Regions from separate parts of the Brevibacillus agri genome, predicted to be linked through region 1. Evidence: riboswitches for the same ligand, from Rfam matches in the RefSeq annotation. Region 1 holds a riboswitch; the other holds the start of a gene.
The links. Region 1 has a riboswitch for glycine ahead of gcvT (glycine cleavage system aminomethyltransferase GcvT). Riboswitches for the same ligand answer to the same signal wherever they lie in the genome.

Region 1 (8,872 bases):
TCGCTGACGTATTCGAATGGGATACGGACTACAATCCAGCCGAGAAAACCGTAAAAATTCAAACGCGAAAAGCGAGTGGAAAGGTGGCGGAAACAAAATGAAAAACTTGATTCTGGTCGGCTTTATGGGAACCGGAAAGACGACGGTCGGCGTCGCGCTGGCCGATTCTTTGGGAATCGCGCACCATGACCTGGATGCCGCGATCATCGAAAAGGAAGGCTGCTCCATCCCGGAGCTGTTCGCCCGGCACGGGGAGACGTATTTTCGCGATGCGGAGTCCCGCCTGCTGTCACAGCTTCTGGACGATGGTCCGCAAGTTTTGACGACAGGCGGAGGAGCTGTCCTGCGCAAGCAAAATGTCGAGATCATGCTGGCAAAAGGAACCGTGATCGCGCTTTATGCCAGCGAAGAAGAATTAATCAGGCGGCTGGAAAACGATACTTCGCGCCCGCTGCTTTCCGGCGGGGTGGCAGAACGTGTGAAAACATTGATGGCGGAACGCGCGGGGGCGTACGATTTTGCCCCGATCCAGGTGGATACGACCGGAAAAAGCCTGGAGGCGATCGTGGACGAAATTAAGGCGCAGGTGGTTGAAAGCGCAAAAGACGGGAAACAATAAAAAAGGACAGCGCTATTGCCGGAAAAAAGACGGCGTGTATCTGCGAGTACGAAGGAGGTCACGTGCGATGTCCTTTCAAGAGTATTTGAAGTACCTGACGAAATTGTTTGTCCAGTACATGGATACGCCAAAAGATGAACGGCGTCAGCGAAAGGCTCCGCGTGAGCCTTGGTCGGCACGCTGGTTCGGGGCGATCCCTATGTCGATCCGGCTGTTGTGGCGCAAATAATCCTACCTTGGTAAGCGGACGGAGGGTGCGGTGCGTATGGCGAGAGTAGCGGTAGAAAAGTCCCTTTCCCAGATTCGCAAAATGCTGTGCGATAACGGCTATGATGTCGTCGATTTGGGAAACTGGCAACAGGTGGTCGACGCGATCGTGATTACGGGTCAGGATATAAACGTCTTGGGCGATCAGAACAAGACGATTACAGGTGCGTCGGTAATCAATGCAGAGGGAATGACGGCCGATGAAGTTTTTCATGCCGTACACGAACGCCTTTCCCCAACCGATCATCATTGATCGAAAATAGCCAAAGGCTGCGCCTTCGCTAGAACAAGCGCGCAGCCCAATCAAAAAACAAGCTCTCCGCCAGCGACTGGCAGGGAGCTTGTTTTTTTGCCAAAAGCGACGGATCAGCTCTGCGGCTGCCCCGCTACGTAAAATTTTCCGACCTTGTCAGCGTAAGCGTAGGGGACAAAGCGCAGCCCTTCATCCCATACTCCCACGTAAGCGTTTTGATCGTTCCACAAATGAAGCGAGCCGACGACGAACGGGGCGAGCACCTGGGAGTGGTACAGCGGAACGGTCAGCGTCACGGGTGCATCGCTTTGCTGCTGCCACAACTGCGGCCATGAAATTGCGCTGTCCCCGTACAACTGGCTGACCCAGCCGATCTGGTCGAACGGATCTTTTTGCGTCCCTTGCAGGATGCGCGTCCCTGTCAGCCGCTGCCCGGTCTGTACCAGATTTTGCGCAGCCAGGCTGCGAAAGACTGGCTCGTTTGCGGCGAAGGAAGCGGGGTACGCTTCGCCTGTTTTGGCGTTCACCAGTTGCGGCGACGACTGGCGGGCGATCAGCCAGTAGGAAGCGAATCCGTCGTAGACAGGCTCTGCGGCAATTTCCCGCGGGGCAAAGGCATCGTCGAACAAAATGTATTCCCCGACCCCGTATTCCAACAGCACGAATTTTTCCTGGGCAGGCGCTTCGACGGCCTCTCCCACGACCAGGTACCCTACCTGTCTGTCTGTTTTTTTGATGCTGACCAGCCACTGATGTTGATTCGGGCCGAGTGTCTGCACTTCTGTATCGGCTTTTTGCCACTCCTTGAATTGCGGATCGCGGTTGGCGAGTTCGTTCATCCACGTCTGGATTTGGGCGTGAAACTCTTTGTCCCAGCTCTCCTCTGCGTGGACAGGCCAGGCGAGCAACGCAAAAGACAAGAGCACCCCGAGAAGGGGGAGGAATCGTCTGGTCACAAACATGCACCACCTTTTGTACAGGCTAAGCTTATTCCTATTGTAACCAGCTATGACAAAAAGATTTGTTGCAACTTGTCAGTTCCGCAGCACTTCTTCTCGCTGATCTTTTACATGATTCGCCCGGATGCGGGGAGATGGCGCACCGTTTTTGCCGGATGCGCTTTAATGACAGGCGGAGCAGAGTGCAAGTAAAACAGTCCGCCGTTAATAAAATGAACCTCGATGCGCGGCTCGTACTGCCAGCGCAGCTCGTCCATCCGTCGCTGTTTTTCTTCTTCCGGCGTGCTTTTTTTCCATTCCTCCTGGTTGATTTCCTCGCGCGGCGTCACCTGGACGCCATTGGCACGTAAAAAGTCGAGGATTCGCCCGCCGGAAGAGCGGTATTCGTCAAGCGTCTGCGCAGCTTCGACAACAGCCTCCCTGGCGGGGACGGCGTCGCGCGCAGGCAGCGGGATCGAGGCTTTTTGCTCCGGGGACTCTACCGCTTCCGCCTCGGCTGCTTCTGTCTCGCTCTGTTCGGCAGGCGGCTCTCGTCGGGCCAGCTCTTCGTAGTAGGCGGCGAGGATGTCCAGCTCCTCCGTCAGTCGCGCCCGCGCCTCTACGGCCCACTCCTGGTCTTCCTGCGCGATGATCGCATCGACCTCCTGCCGGGCCAGCTCCAGCGCGTCTTCCACAGACAGCTTCCGGTCGAGCGTGTAAAAGTAGTCCGGGATCGCGGGCGCAAGCGTCAACTGAAACAAAAACGAGGAAAAGTCGTGCACGAGGCGCGGCTGATGCAGGTTGATCCCGAGATAGAGCATGATGTCGCGCCGTTTGTCGCAGATGAGCGATACTTTCAGGTTGAGCCCGAGCCAGGGAACGAGCGGCGTGGAGCGACGCTTGCCGGTGCTTGGCAAGGAAGCGGTATTTTGCTCGTACATGCATAAAAAGCGCCCGTGCTTTTTCGCCGAGGCAAAAATTTGCTGCATGCGCGCAGCGCCCAGATGCAGATGCTCGGCCCGCAGCCCGTCCGGCATCCGGTCCGGGTGAAACGCAAAGGTGAGCACGAGCGGCTGGTAGGCCAGGTTCATTTTGTCGACCCAGCTCCAGTAAAACGGGCGGTTGCCGATATCCTTGTCGACCTCGACCGGAAGCTTGACCGTCAAGTAATCCGGGTGGGCTTCGACGATGTGCGCGGAAAAAGTCGCGAGGTAGCGCTCTACAAATTGCCTGACCTGGTTGGCTTGCATCAGGAGAAACCTCTTTTCTTGTGTGCGTTTTTTCTGCTACTGCTCTGCCGCTTCCGACAGGGCAGGGGATGCGTGCTGCTGTCTGCTGGCGCGGATGGCGTGGCCCATGTTGTCGAGCTTCAACGCCATTTCGCGGGCCGATTTGGAATCCATGATGATCTGCGTCAAATTTTCTTCCAGCGACGAGTTGAGATTCAGCCGCTCCACGATGTCGTCCAGTTCGCCGATGACCATCTCGAACAGGTCGATTTTTTCGTACAGCAGCTTCAAAATGTGCTCCTCAATCGTGCCGACGGTGGACAAATTGTAAATGTGCACGTCCCGCTTCTGGCCGAGACGGTGGACACGGCCGATCCGCTGCTCGACGCGCATCGGGTTCCACGGCATGTCGTAGTTGATGACCTGGTTGCAAAACTGCAGGTTGATCCCTTCCCCGCCAGCCTCTGTGGCGATCAGTACTTGCGCGCGGTTTTGAAACAAATCGGTCATCCAGTCTTTTTTGCTGCGCTTGAAGCCGCCGCGAAACGGCACAGAAGTAATGCCGTGGTCATGCAAATATTTTTGCAGGTAGTTTTGCGTCGCCCGGTACTCGGTGAAAATGATGACTTTGTCGTTGATCTCCTGGATCAGCTCGACCGTTTTGGCCGCCTTGGAATGCGTCTCGATCCGCTTAATCATCTCCACCAGCTCCAAAATTCGGCCGCGCAGGGGGGAGTCTTCGCTGGTGCGCTGGTGCATGTTGTACAGCGTCATGAACGAGGCTTCCTTGCTGGAGCAAACCTCGCGCTGCAACGTAATCAAGGCGAGCGAGTTGAACAGGCCAGCTCCTGTCTGGTACTGGTCGCGCACAAAGCGGGTGACGCCCTCGTACAGCTCCATCTCTTCCTGCGACAGCTCAATCGGAATCGACTGGACGCGGCGACTGGTGAACTGGATGCCGCCGTCGCTTCGCTTGTTGCGAATCATCACCTTTTCAATTTCTTCGCGCAATTTGTCGCTGTTTTTCGACTGTCGCTTTCCTTCGACGTAATTGGAGGAAAACGACGTGGAGTGGCCGAGGTGCCCCGGCTTCAACAAATTAATCAGGTTGTACAGCTCGTCCATTTCGTTCTGGATCGGCGTAGCCGTGAGCAGCAGGCAATATTTTTTGCGAATTTCCTTCACGAACTGATAGTTTCGCGTCCGTTTGTTTTTCAGCTTGTGCGCCTCGTCGATAATCAGCATGTCGTAGTCGATGTCGAGGACGTGGCGGCGGTGCGGATCTCGTTTCGCCGTGTCGATGGAGGCGACGACGACTTCATGCTGCCGCCACATGTACTCCTTTTTTTGCGCCACGGCGGGAATCCCGAATTTTTGCTGCAACTCCTTCGTCCATTGGATGACGAGGGAGGCGGGGACGAGCACGAGAATTTTTTTCGCCAGACCCCTGACCATGTACTCCTTCATAATCAGCCCGGCTTCGATCGTCTTGCCCAGTCCGACCTCGTCGGCGAGGATCGCGCGTCCGCGCATGTCGTTGAGCACTCGCTCCGCCGTTTGCAACTGGTGGGGAAACGGGGAGAGCAGCGGCAAGTATTTCAGGCATTGCAACTGATCGAACTCGCGAACAGCCATGGCCTCTTCCGCTTCCAGCGCCAGCTTGAACAGCTCCCACTTGTCCCAGGGGCCGTCTTCGTGCATTCGCTCCGTCAGCGGGGATATCCAGCTCGTGTCAAATGAAACAGGAATATTCGGCATATACGTTACTCCTTTACACAGCTCTGCCATAACTTTCATGCGCTTTATCAAAAAACTTAACATTTATGATCGTGTTCATCATTTTGTTAAGTATTTCTTGATCTGACTGTTAATTTGCATATTTTCAACGGCGGACTCTCATGGTAGGATATAGAGGAAGTTCATTCATTAGTATGGAAATCATAGCAAAAACTTATGTATGACCATCTAACCAACGCGAATGATAGTAGCAGGGAGAGACTGCGCGAACCACTGCAGCGCCGAAGGAGCAAGCCGGGAACGGTGAATCTCTCAGGCAAAAGAACCTCTACTGGACGCAACTCTGGAGAGAGCTCGAAATCGGAGCCACCAAAGGGGAAACTTGCAAGCGCGGTGATCCCCGCCGCGCTTGATTGGCAAGGTAACTCTCAGGTACCAAGGACAGAGGAGGAGAAATGGGCACCGTTCTTTTGGTGTACCCGTTTTTTCGCCTCTGTTTTTTCATGGGGAGAAATGCCGACTAACAGTTTTTGGGAGGTGCCACACATGTCCAATCTGAAAAGAACGCCACTGTTTGATTCCTACGCAAAATACGGCGCCAAGACAATCGACTTCGGCGGCTGGGAGCTGCCTGTACAGTTTTCCAGCATTGGCCAGGAGCACGAAGCCGTTCGGACGAAAGCAGGTCTGTTTGATGTATCCCACATGGGAGAAGTAGACGTAAAAGGCGAGAGTGCGCTCGAATACTTGCAGCGCGTCACCACCAACGACGTGTCCAAGCTGGCTGTCGGGCAAGCGCAGTACAGCGTGCTCTGCTACCCGGACGGCGGTACGGTCGACGATCTGCTCGTTTACAAATACGCGGACGACCATTACCTGCTTGTCATCAACGCAGGAAACATTGACAAAGACTTTGCATGGCTGGAAGAGCACCTGATTCCGGGTGTCACGATTGAAAACATTTCGCCGCAAACGGCGCAAATCGCCATTCAAGGGCCTTTGGCCGAGTCGATTTTGCAAAAGCTGACCGCCACAGACCTGTCGAAAATCGGCTTCTTCCGTTTCGAGCGCGACGTAGAGGTCGCTGGCATTTCCGCGCTGGTATCCCGCACAGGCTATACAGGCGAGGACGGCTTTGAAATTTACCTGCCTGCAGAGCGTGCCGCTGAACTGTGGGACGCGTTGCTTGAAGCGGGCAAGGAAGACGGGCTTCTGCCTTGCGGACTTGGCGCGCGCGACACGCTGCGCTTCGAAGCGAAGCTGCCGCTGTACGGCCAGGAGCTGAGCAAGGACATCACGCCGATTGAAGCAGGCATCGGCTTCGCGGTGAAGGTGGACAAAGAAGTGCCGTTCATCGGCCAAGAGGTGCTCAAGGCGCAAAAAGAAAACGGCGCGCCGCGCAAGCTCGTCGGCATCGAGATGATCGACCGCGGCATTCCGCGCACGCACTATCCGGTCTACGTCGGCGAAGAGCTGGTGGGCGAAGTGACGACAGGCACGCAGTCCCCTACCTTGAAGAAAAACGTCGGATTGGCGCTCGTGAAAAGCGAACATGCGGCGCTTGGCACCCAACTGGAAGTGGAAATTCGCGGAAAACGCCTCAAAGCAGAGGTTGTCGCCGCTCCGTTTTATAAACGTCCGAAAAACTAAGCAATCGCCCACTATACATCCTATTTTGAGGAGGACAACGTTCGTGAAATACCGCTACCTGCCCCAAACCGATCAGGACAAGCGCGAAATGCTCGAAACTCTCGGCATTTCCAGTGTAGAAGAACTGTTTGCAGACATCCCGGAAGAAGTGCGCTTCAAAGGGGCGCTGAACATTCCGGAAGCTCTGTCCGAGCCTGATCTGGTGAAATACTTCACGCGTCTGGCTAATCAAAACGTGAACTTCAGCACGCACGTCAACTTTTTGGGTGCTGGCGTTTACCAGCACTATGCGCCAAGCACAGTCAACCACATGTTGCTGCGCGGAGAATTTTTTACCGCCTATACGCCTTACCAGCCTGAAATCAGCCAGGGCGAGCTGCAAGCCATTTTTGAATTCCAGACTATGGTGTGTGAACTGACCGGAATGGAAGTAGCGAACTCCTCCATGTACGACGGAGCGACTTCCTTGGCAGAAGCGGCGATGATGGCGGCTGGTCACACTGGCAAAAAGCGCGTCATCGTTTCCCGTGCTGTGCACCCGGAAGCGCGCGGCGTTCTGAAAACATACGCGTACGGTCAAGGCGTAGAGCTGGTTGAAGTCGGCATCAACAACGACGGCGTAACCGACACACAAGCTCTGGAAGCGCTGATTGACGAAAACACAGCGGCCGTTATCGTGCAATATCCTAACTTCTTCGGAAACGTGGAAGACTTGGCAGCGGTCGAGCCGATTGCTCATGGCAAAGGCGCTCTGTTCATCGTTTCTTCCAACCCGCTTGCGCTGGGCGTATTGGAAGCGCCAGGCAAACTGGGCGCTGACATCGTGGTGGGCGACATGCAACCGTTCGGCATTCCGGCATCGTTTGGCGGTCCACACTGCGGATATTTCGCAACGACTACCAAGCTGATGCGTAAAATGCCAGGCCGGATCGTCGGGCAAACCAAAGACGAGAACGGCAAGCGCGGTTTCGTACTGACGCTGCAAGCTCGTGAACAGCATATCCGTCGTGAAAAAGCGACTTCGAACATTTGCTCCAACCAGGCTCTGTTGGCACTGGCGGCTGCGATCACCCTGACTGCGCTCGGAAAACAGGGCGTACAGGAAATGGCGATGATGAACTTGCAAAAAGCGCATTACGCCAAGCAAGCGCTGCAGGCAAAAGGTCTGGAAGTGGTCTTTGCCGCTCCATTCTTCAACGAATTCGTAGTCAAACTGTCCAAGCCGGTGGCAGAAGTGAACAAAAAGCTGCTTGACGTTGGCATCATCGGCGGCTACGATCTGGGACTGGATTACCCGGAATACGCGGGTCATACGCTGCTTGCGGTAACCGAGCTGCGGACCAAGGAAGAAATCGACACATTGGCGGCTGAATTGGAGGCGATCACACGTGCGTAACGACCAGGAAAAAGCACTGATTTTTGAAATGAGCAAACCGGGCCGTGTGGGCTACAATCTGCCGGCATTGGATGTACCAGAGGTAGAGGTGGCAAGCCTGCTGCCGAAGCACCTCATCCGCGAAACTCCTGCTGAACTGCCGGAAGTATCCGAGCTGCAGTTGGTTCGTCACTACACCGAATTGTCCCGTCGCAACCACGGGGTAGACAACGGCTTCTACCCGCTCGGTTCTTGCACGATGAAATACAACCCGAAAATCAACGAAGACGTTGCCCGCTACCCAGGCTTCGCGCAGACGCACCCGTACCAGCCGGAAGAAACCGTACAAGGCGCACTGGAGCTTTTGTACAACCTGCAAGAAGAGCTGGCTGAAATCACCGGAATGGACGCAGTTACGCTGCAACCGGCTGCGGGGGCAGCAGGCGAGTGGACAGGTCTGATGATGATCCGCGCGTACCACGAGAGCCGCGGCGAAGGCCACCGCACAAAAGTCATCGTGCCAAACTCCGCGCACGGTACGAACCCGGCTTCTGCAGCGGTAGCAGGACTGGACACCGTCACGATTGCCTCTGACGAGCGCGGCCTGGTCGATATTCAGGCGCTGCGCGATGCCGTAGGCCCTGATACAGCGGCACTCATGCTGACCAACCCGAACACGCTCGGTCTGTTCGAGGAAGACATCGTGGAAATGGCGAAAATCGTCCACGAAGCAGGCGGCCTCTTGTATTACGATGGAGCGAACGCGAATGCGATCCTCGGCATTGCCCGTCCAGGCGACATGGG
Region 2 (8,872 bases), 770 kb from region 1:
GATCCCGGGCCATCTGGTCGAGGCCGAGTTGTTCGGCTACGAGCCGGGGGCGTTTACAGGCGCGCTCAAGCAGGGGAAAATCGGCATTTTGGAGAGCGCCCATCGCGGCACGCTGTTTTTGGACGAGATCGGCGACTTGCCGCTGGAGCTGCAAGTGAAGCTGTTGAAAGTAGTGGAGGAAAGCAAATTCATGCGCGTCGGCTCCACCGAAGTCCGCCATGTGGACGTGCGGATCATTACGGCTACCCACCGCGACCTGGCTACACTCGTGCGCGAGGGGCTGTTTCGCGAGGATTTGTACTATCGGCTGAACATCGTCACCTTCGAGGTGCCGCCGCTGCGCGAACGCCGGGAAGAGATTGTCCCGCTCTTGGTGTCGTATCTGGAAAAATTCAATGAGAAATACAAGGAAGAAAAGACGATGACACTGGAATGCTACGAGTGGCTCACGAACTATAGCTGGCCGGGAAATATCAGGGAGCTGGCGAATCTGGTCGAGCGGCTGGTGGTCACGACTTTTCACGACACGATTGACGTCGGCGATTTGCCGAATTTTCTCCAGCAAGTGTTCCCGCAGGCAGAACCGACGTCTTTGCGCGAAGCGGTCGCCCGTCTGGAGCGGAGCATGATCGGCAAGGCGATCCAGACGCACAAGACGACCCGGTTGGCGGCAGAAGCGCTCGGCATCAGCCAGAGCGCACTCGTCCAAAAGATGAAAAAGCTGCAACTGCGCGTAGAGAACGAGCCGGAAGCGAGCAAATAAAAAGCATCCTGCGAATGCCTGGTGCAGTCGCAGGATGCTTGTCCTTGCCATGCAAACACATCGGAAGCCGGATGTGTTTTTTTGTTTGGCTGGCGATCAGTTTTCCAATACTTTCACCTGATCGACTTTAGCCTTGCGCAGCTTGTAAATCACGACGAGCATGATGAACCAGACCGGAGTGATGAACAAGGCCACGCGCGTATCCTCGGCAAGCGCGAGCACGACGAGAATGAACGCGAGGAAAGCGAGAATCAGGTAGTTGGCAAACGGAAAGAGCGGCATTTTGAACTTGTTTGTTTTTGCCAGATCCGGTCTTGTCTTGCGGTACTTCAGGTGGCAGATCACGGTAATGCCCCAGATGAACAGGAAGCAGACCGTCGAAACGCTCGTAATCAGAGTGAAGACGCCTTCTGGCATGATGTAGTTCAACACAACCGCAATGAGAACGACGACAGTCGAGAAGAACAAGGCATTGGCAGGCACCTGGCGCGTTGTCAGCTTGGTCATGGACGCAGGCGCATTATTTTCCTTGCCGAGCGAGTAGAGCATACGGCTTGTACTGAAGATGGCGCTGTTGCATGCCGAAGCGGCGGAGGTCAGCACGACGAAGTTGACGATACCTGCGGCAGCCGCGATACCGATAGCCGCAAACACTTGAACGAACGGGCTTTCGGTCGGGATGATGGCGTTCCATGGATAGATGCTCATGATGACGATCAGAGCGCCGACGTAGAAGAGCAGCACGCGAATCGGGATGTTGTTGATCGCTTTTGGAATCACGCGCTCGGGGTCTTCTGTCTCCCCGGCAGTCAGCCCGACAAGCTCAATGCCGACAAAGGCGAACACGACCATCTGGAAGGAGAGTAAAAAGCCGTTGATGCCGTTCGGGAACATGCCGCCGTGGCTCCACAGGTTGCTGAAGCTGGACGCGCCGGAGTTTGTCGAGAAGCCTTTGACAATCATGAAGATTCCGACGGCGATCAAAGCGAGAATCGCGATGACTTTGATGAGCGCGAACCAGAACTCCATTTCGCCGAAAAGCTTGACCGTTGCCAGGTTCATGATGAGCAGGATGACGAGCGCAATCAATCCCGGCATCCATTGCGGAACCTCAGGGAACCAGTATTGCGTGTACATTCCGACAGCCGTCAAGTCGGCCATGGCAATCGAAATCCAACAAAACCAGTACGTCCAGCCTGTGACGAACGCGGCCATGTTGCCGAGGTAGTCTTTTACGAAGTCAACGAAGGAATGATAGTTCAGGTTGCTAAGGAGAAGTTCACCGAGCGAGCGCATAATCAGAAAGCAAATAATCCCAGTAATCAAGTAAGCAAACAGGATGGATGGGCCGGCCAGGTGAATGGATTTGCCCGCACCGAGGAACAATCCCGTTCCGATGGCCCCGCCGATCGCGATGAGTTGAACGTGCCTGTTTTTCAGGCCCCTCGCCAAATTTTGCTGTTGCATGTGATCCCCCTCATTTCTCATGCGTTTGATTCGTTTGCGGCTGTTGGTAAAAAACCAACCGCCGACCTTTCAAAAAGTTTATGAAACTTTATAATTCATATCTTAACATAGCGACCCAGCATAAATACATCATTAAGTTACTTCCATCGAAAAAAACGCTTACATTTTTGAGCGAGGCAGAAAATTTGCGGTTTTGTCGGCAGTTTTCCCTCCTTTTTTCGAGGCAAATGGAACGGCTGTTTCATGGTGAACGCACAACACTCCTATTTTCTGCAACAAAAAAAGGAACGGGAAAAATAGACCGGTTCCTACTTTTCTCTGTCCTTTTACCTGAGAGATTTGTCCTGAGCGGTCAGGATTTGCTCCTTCGGTGCTAAACGGCGAGTTTAGTCTCTCCCGCAATATTCATCCGCGTCAGATATTCGCGTGCGTTCTTATGATAGTAAAATATTCCAAAAAGGTTGTCAAATGAAAATTCCTAATTAACAGATTATTTTAAACATAAAACATTTTTGATTGACGGAAGGCCAGATGACAAGCAGGAAACGACAATCATTCGTCGTTTTTTCCGCTAGCCAGGTGAGCGGATGTGTCGAAAGGGGAAGGGTATGAGTTTTGATTTGATAATGAATCAAATGCGCAAGTTTGATTTGAATTATAATCAAACAGCGAATGTAAACGGTTGCTTTTGGCCGAAACAAACTGTGCTGCGGAAAATGTGACAAAAAAGTGAGAAAAGGCTTGCCGCTGTTGGGGGGAAGGTCGTTTTTCCCGCAGGTGGCGGAGCGAAATTGGCACCCGCTTTTTTCCGCTTGGCACGGGAGTTGCTTTTCACGTAGCGGCATACAGAAAGGAGAGAGTGACATCATGAACATTTCTACTTTTGCCGCTGCAAACAAACTGGTCACAGGGCGGGATTCGCTGGCGCTGCTGCCCGAGGAGGTTGCCCGTCTGAAAGTGGCGCGTCCAATGATTGTGACGGACAAAATTCTCATTCAGGCCGGGGTAGTCGCGCAGGTGGAAGCGCTTTTGCCGATGGAGGCGGGCGTCTTCTCGGACGTGAACCCCGAGCCGGAAATCGAGATCGTCGACTTGTGTGTGCAGATGATCCGCGAAGGGGGCTACGACGGCCTGATCGCAGTCGGCGGCGGCAGCGCAATCGACATCGCCAAGGCAGCTTCCGTCATGGCGACGAACGAGGGCAGCATCGAGCAATATTTTGGCACGAATCTGGTGAAAAAGCCGGGCTTGCCGCTGATCGCGATTCCGACTACGGCGGGGACAGGCTCAGAGGTGACGAATATCTCGATTTTGTCGGATACGAAAGAGCAAGTGAAAAAAGGAATTGTAAGCCCTTACCTGCTGCCGGACGTCGCCATCGTCTCGCCGGTGATGACGCTTACGTGCCCGCCGAGCGTGACCGCTGCGAGCGGCGTGGACGCGTTGGTGCATGCGGTGGAAGCCTACATTTCCAAGTTCGCCTCCCCGGTGACGGACGCGCTGGCGATTGGCGCGATGAAACTGATTGCCGTTCACTTGCCGAAAGCGTACGCGTGCCCGGATAACATCGAGTCGCGCGAAGCGATGATTACCGCGTCGCTGATGGCCGGACTTGCTTTCGGCAACGCGGGCGTAGGAGCTGTCCATGCGCTGGCCTACCCGCTCGGCGGACGATTCCACATGGCGCACGGCGTGAGCAATTCGCTCTTGCTGCCTTACGTCATGCGGGCGAACAAGATCGCCTGCCTGGAAAAGCTCGGGGAGATCGCGCAGGCGCTCGGGGAAAACGTCGCCGGACTGAACCTGGACGAAGCGGCGGAAAAAGCGATTGAAGCGATGACGCGCCTGTGCCGTTACGTGGAAATTCCGCAGTCGCTACGCGAGTTCAACATTCCGGAATCCGCGATCGCCGAGATGGCCGAAGAGGCGATGAAGCAAACCCGCCTTTTGAAAAACAATCCCCGCGCTTTGCGGAAAAAAGATATCGAAGACATCTATCGAGCAGCTTACTAAAAGGGGGACATCGTATGAAGTGGAAACAACGCAGAGCGGGTGAAGAAACCCCGTACATTCCGGCCGGACCGTTCAAGATCCGGCTGCCGTTTGTACACTATCGCTTTGAATGGCCCGATTATTTGCAAGGACTGTTGATGTGCGCCGTCGACCTCGGCGCGATCACGCTGCTCGCCGACCATCTGGGCATGCCGTTTGAGGTGGGACTGGCCGTTGTCATTTTGAATGGCTTTTTGTATTTGCTGCACCACCTCTTGGGCGATCCGGTCATTCCCGGCTGGATTACGCCGGCGATTCCGCTGATTGTGCTGTTTGTCGAGCAGTTTCCGGAAGGGCAGGAGCGGGTGTACGCGCTGATCGCCTTTCAGTTGACGCTTGGGCTGTTATCCATTTTGCTCGGGGTCACCGGACTAGCGAAGCGGGTAGTCAACTTCGTGCCGAATGCGATCAAGTCGGGGATTATTCTCGGCGCGGGGATTGGCGCGATTACCTCGATTTTTGAAAAGGGCGGGAAGTTCGACCTGTTCCCGTACACGATTGCCATTTGTATCGGCTTTTGCTTTTATCTCGTTTTTTCCAAACATTTTGAAGGGTTGAAACAAAAAGGGAAAGGGTGGGCATTGCTCGGCAACCTCGGGATTTTGCCTGCGATCTTGCTCGCGGTGTTCGTCGCCCCGTTGTTCGGGGAAGCGAAGTGGCCGGACATTCAATGGGGCTTCAGCCAGCCGGACTTCGCCACGCTCTGGTCGCAGTACACCGTCTTCGGGCTGGGCTTGCCGTCGCTCTCCTTTTTCATTACAGCGATTCCGGCTGTGTTCGCAACGTATCTCGTCGTCTTTGGCGACGTGTTGAAGACGAAAGCGCTTTTGTCCGAGTCCGACCAAGTGCGGCTCGATGAAAAAGTCGACTACAACCCGGACCGGGCGCACATGATTTTTGGCGGACGCAACATGTTGATGAGCCTGATCGGGCCGGACATTACGATGTGCGGGCCGATGTGGGCCGCGATGCAGGTTGTGGTGGTAGAGCGGTTCAAAAAAGGCAAAAAAGCGATGGACTCGTTTTTCGGCGGTGCGGGATCGTTTCGCTGGGGTACGAATACAGGTTTATTGCTTTTGCCGATCGTCAGTCTGGTCCAGCCGATTCTCGGCGTCGCCGTCGCCCTGACGCTGCTCGTCCAAGGCTACGTCAGCGTGCGGATTGGCGTGATGCAGGCGCGCAGCCAGCGCGACCTGGGCATCGCGGGTGTCGTAGGGGCGATTCTCGTCATCAAAGGAGCGGCGATGGCTTTTGGCGCTGGAATTTTGCTGTGCGTCTTATTATATGGAAAAGATTGGTTGCGCGGTGAAAAAGAGAAATTGTTCACGGCAAATGAAAAGGAGGAAAAGGCAGCGTGAGACAACAAGAATGGAACAAAGGCATGTACGTGAACGGAGAGTGGGTGACGCTTGCGGCACGCGTCGCGGTGCAAAATCCCGCGACATTGGAAATCATCGGCAGCGTGCCGGACGCTTCCGCGAAAGAAGCGCGGCAGGCGGTCGACGCTGCGCAAGCCGCTTTTCCCAGTTGGTCGAAAACGACCGCCTATGAGCGCGCGGCCTTGCTGGAGCGCTGGCACCAGACGATCGCAGCCCGCCTGGACGAGATCGCGTACGTCATGACGCTGGAACAGGGCAAGCCGCTCGCAGAAGCACGAGGCGAGGTGCAGTACGCGAACAGCTACATCAAATGGTACGCCGAGGAAGCAAAGCGGATTTACGGCGAGACGATTCCTGCCTCCGCCGCCTCCAAGCGGATTCTCGTGCAGAAGCAGCCAGTCGGTGTCGTGGCGGCCGTCACGCCGTGGAATTTCCCTGCGGCGATGATTGCGCGAAAAATCGCGCCAGCGCTCGCGGCAGGCTGCACGACGGTGACGAAGCCAGCCGAACAGACGCCGTTGACCGCGCTGCTTTTGGCGGAGTGCGCCCACGAGGCGGGGATTCCGCCAGGCGTCATCAACATCGTGACGACTTCGCAGGCAGCGGAAGTCGTCGATGTCTGGATGGACGATGCGCGCGTGAAAAAACTGACGTTCACCGGGTCGACTCCGGTGGGCAAGCTGCTGATGCGCAAAGCGGCCGATACCGTGAAAAAGATTTCCCTGGAGCTTGGCGGCCTGGCGCCGTTTATCGTGGCAGAGGACGCGAATCTCGACGCGGCGGTCAAAGGGCTGGTCCAGTCCAAATTCCGCAACGCCGGGCAAACGTGCATTTGCGCAAACCGCATCTATGTGCATGAAGCTGTGAAAGAGCCGTTCCTGCAAAAGCTGACAGAGGCGGTGTCCGCGCTGCGCGTAGGCCAGGGAACAGAAGACGACGTCGAGATCGGGCCGTTGATTGACGAGCGAGCCGTACAAAAAGTCCAGCAGCAAATTGACGACGCCGTGGGCAAAGGGGCGACGCTCCACGGCAGCCCGGTTCTCGCGGGAGCCACTGGCTACTTCATGAAGCCGGTCGTGCTCTCGGATGTAACCGATGAGATGGTGTGCATGCAGGAGGAAACGTTCGGGCCGATCGCGCCTGTCAGCACGTTTTCCGACGATGAGGAAGTCATCCGGCGGGCGAATGCGACGCCGTACGGGTTGGCGGCATACGTCTTCACGCAGTCGCTGGCGCGGGCGTTCACGTTTTCGGAAAGCCTGGAATACGGTATTGTCGGGGTGAACGATGGGGCGCCATCTGTCGCGCAAGCGCCGTTTGGCGGCATGAAGGAAAGCGGGCTTGGCCGGGAAGGCAGCCACCACGGCATCGAGGAGTATTTGGAAGTGAAGTATATTTCGCTGCAACTGGTGTAACAAAAGCGGAATGAAGTGAATAAAAAGAAGCACAGCTCGATTGATGCGGGCTGTGCTTTTTCTATATTCTGGCGCGGTTCTGTGGCGGCTCTGGGCAGGAAAACGGCGGCGCGAAACCCGTTTTCCTGGGCGGAAAATGAAAATGAGGATTGACAGCAGGATAAATATCCTTTAAATTTTGCGTTAGGGAAACATTTTTATACACAAGCATATTATTTTGCTAAAGTGAATATTATTGGTTAACAACCACAATTTTGTGTATAAGCATATATGAGCCAGTCATAAAGAATTGTCCAGCGGAAGCAACGGTCAACAACAACCGAGAACGTACACGAACGATTGGTTAATTGGAGGGAATCTCATGAATAGTGCGGTGTCAGTCAGAGAGCTTCACGTCTCCTACTTTGGAGTCGAGGTGGTGCGGGACGTAACCTTTGCTGTCGAGCAAGGAAGCATGGTGGGCATTATCGGGCCGAATGGCGCGGGGAAATCGACCATGATTAAGGCCATGCTCGGGTTGATCGGCAAAGACAAGGGAGACGTCCGGTTTTACGGCAAGGAAGTGAATGAGGTCCGGAAGCAGGTCGCCTACGTCCCGCAGCGGAGCCAGATCGACTGGACGTTTCCGATCACGGTGATGGATACCGTCCTCATCGGAACGTACCCGAGCGTCGGCTTGTTCAAATTTCCGAAGAAGAAGGAAAAGGCGTGGGCGATGGAATGCCTGCGAAAAGTCGGCCTGGAGGACTTCGCGAAGCGGCAGATTGGCGAGTTGTCCGGCGGGCAGCAGCAGCGCGTTTTTTTGGCTCGGGCACTGGCGCAAAAGCCGGAGTTGCTCCTTCTGGACGAGCCGTTTGTCGGGATCGACGTCGCCAGCGAGGAGACGATCATCCGGATTTTGAAGGAGTTGCAGCTTCAAGACAAAACAATCGTGGTCGTCCACCACGACTTGAGCAAGGCGAATGCTTACTTCGATCAACTGCTGCTTTTGAACAAAGAGCTTATCAAGTTCGGAACAGTCGATGAAGTCCTGAATCGAGAGGTCATGGCGAAAGCATACGCGCATCAACTTCAATTTCTCGAGAAGGTAGAGGTAACGGCGTGATGGATTTTTTACAAGCAATTGGACAGTATGAATTTTTGCAAAAAGCTTTGTTTACTTCTGTAGTAGTGGGCATCATCTGCGGCGTCATCGGCAGCTTCATTATTTTGCGCGGCATGTCGCTGATGGGGGACGCGATCTCCCACGCGGTTTTGCCGGGGGTTGCTCTCTCTTATGCTTTCGGGATCAATTTTTTCCTGGGAGCAGTCGCCACTGGCGTCCTGACGGCGGTCGGAATCGGCTACGTCAGCCAGAACAGCCGGATCAAGAACGACACGGCCATCGGCATTTTGTTCACCTCGGCTTTTGCCCTGGGGATCATCATGATTACGATGCTGAAAAGCAGTACGGACCTGTACCACATCCTGTTCGGGAACGTGCTCGCCGTCCGGCCGTCCGACATGTGGGTGACCGTCGGCATCGGTCTGATCGTCATCGTGACCGTCTACGCGTTCTTCAAGGAGCTGCTGCTGACGTCGTTTGACCCGACGATTGCGGCCGCCTACGGTCTGCGCAACAATCTCATCCACTACTTGCTGATGACCTTGCTGACGATGGTGACGGTAGCGTCTCTGCAAACGGTAGGCATCGTGCTCGTAGTCGCCATGCTGATTACTCCGGCCGCTACCGCGTACTTGTTGACGGATCGCCTGTCGGTGATGATTTTCCTGGCTGCCGGCTTCGGTGTCATCTC

Region 2: it holds a riboswitch for glycine, as region 1 does, so the genes downstream of both, BA6348_RS21400 (amino acid permease) here and gcvT (glycine cleavage system aminomethyltransferase GcvT) in region 1, are expected to answer to the same signal.

The regions. Positions count from the first base shown of each region.
Region 1 covers NZ_CP026363.1:3,586,102-3,594,973, reverse strand. Annotated here, with positions in the region: gene BA6348_RS17640 (stalk domain-containing protein) at 1-101, shown strand, start outside; gene BA6348_RS17635 (shikimate kinase) at 98-619, shown strand; gene BA6348_RS17630 (YqzE family protein) at 687-848, shown strand; gene BA6348_RS17625 (YkuS family protein) at 885-1,139, shown strand; gene BA6348_RS17620 (hypothetical protein) at 1,253-2,101, opposite strand; gene BA6348_RS17615 (YqhG family protein) at 2,206-3,327, opposite strand; gene BA6348_RS17610 (DEAD/DEAH box helicase) at 3,364-5,064, opposite strand; glycine riboswitch at 5,285-5,381, shown strand; glycine riboswitch at 5,382-5,498, shown strand; gene gcvT (glycine cleavage system aminomethyltransferase GcvT) at 5,590-6,693, shown strand; gene gcvPA (aminomethyl-transferring glycine dehydrogenase subunit GcvPA) at 6,737-8,089, shown strand; gene gcvPB (aminomethyl-transferring glycine dehydrogenase subunit GcvPB) at 8,082-8,872, shown strand, end outside.
Region 2 covers NZ_CP026363.1:4,359,953-4,368,824, reverse strand. Annotated here, with positions in the region: gene BA6348_RS21405 (sigma-54 interaction domain-containing protein) at 1-763, shown strand, start outside; gene BA6348_RS21400 (amino acid permease) at 860-2,230, opposite strand; glycine riboswitch at 2,539-2,639, opposite strand; gene BA6348_RS21390 (iron-containing alcohol dehydrogenase) at 3,098-4,243, shown strand; gene BA6348_RS21385 (hypothetical protein) at 4,258-5,640, shown strand; gene BA6348_RS21380 (NAD-dependent succinate-semialdehyde dehydrogenase) at 5,637-7,076, shown strand; gene BA6348_RS21375 (metal ABC transporter ATP-binding protein) at 7,438-8,181, shown strand; gene BA6348_RS21370 (metal ABC transporter permease) at 8,181-8,872, shown strand, end outside.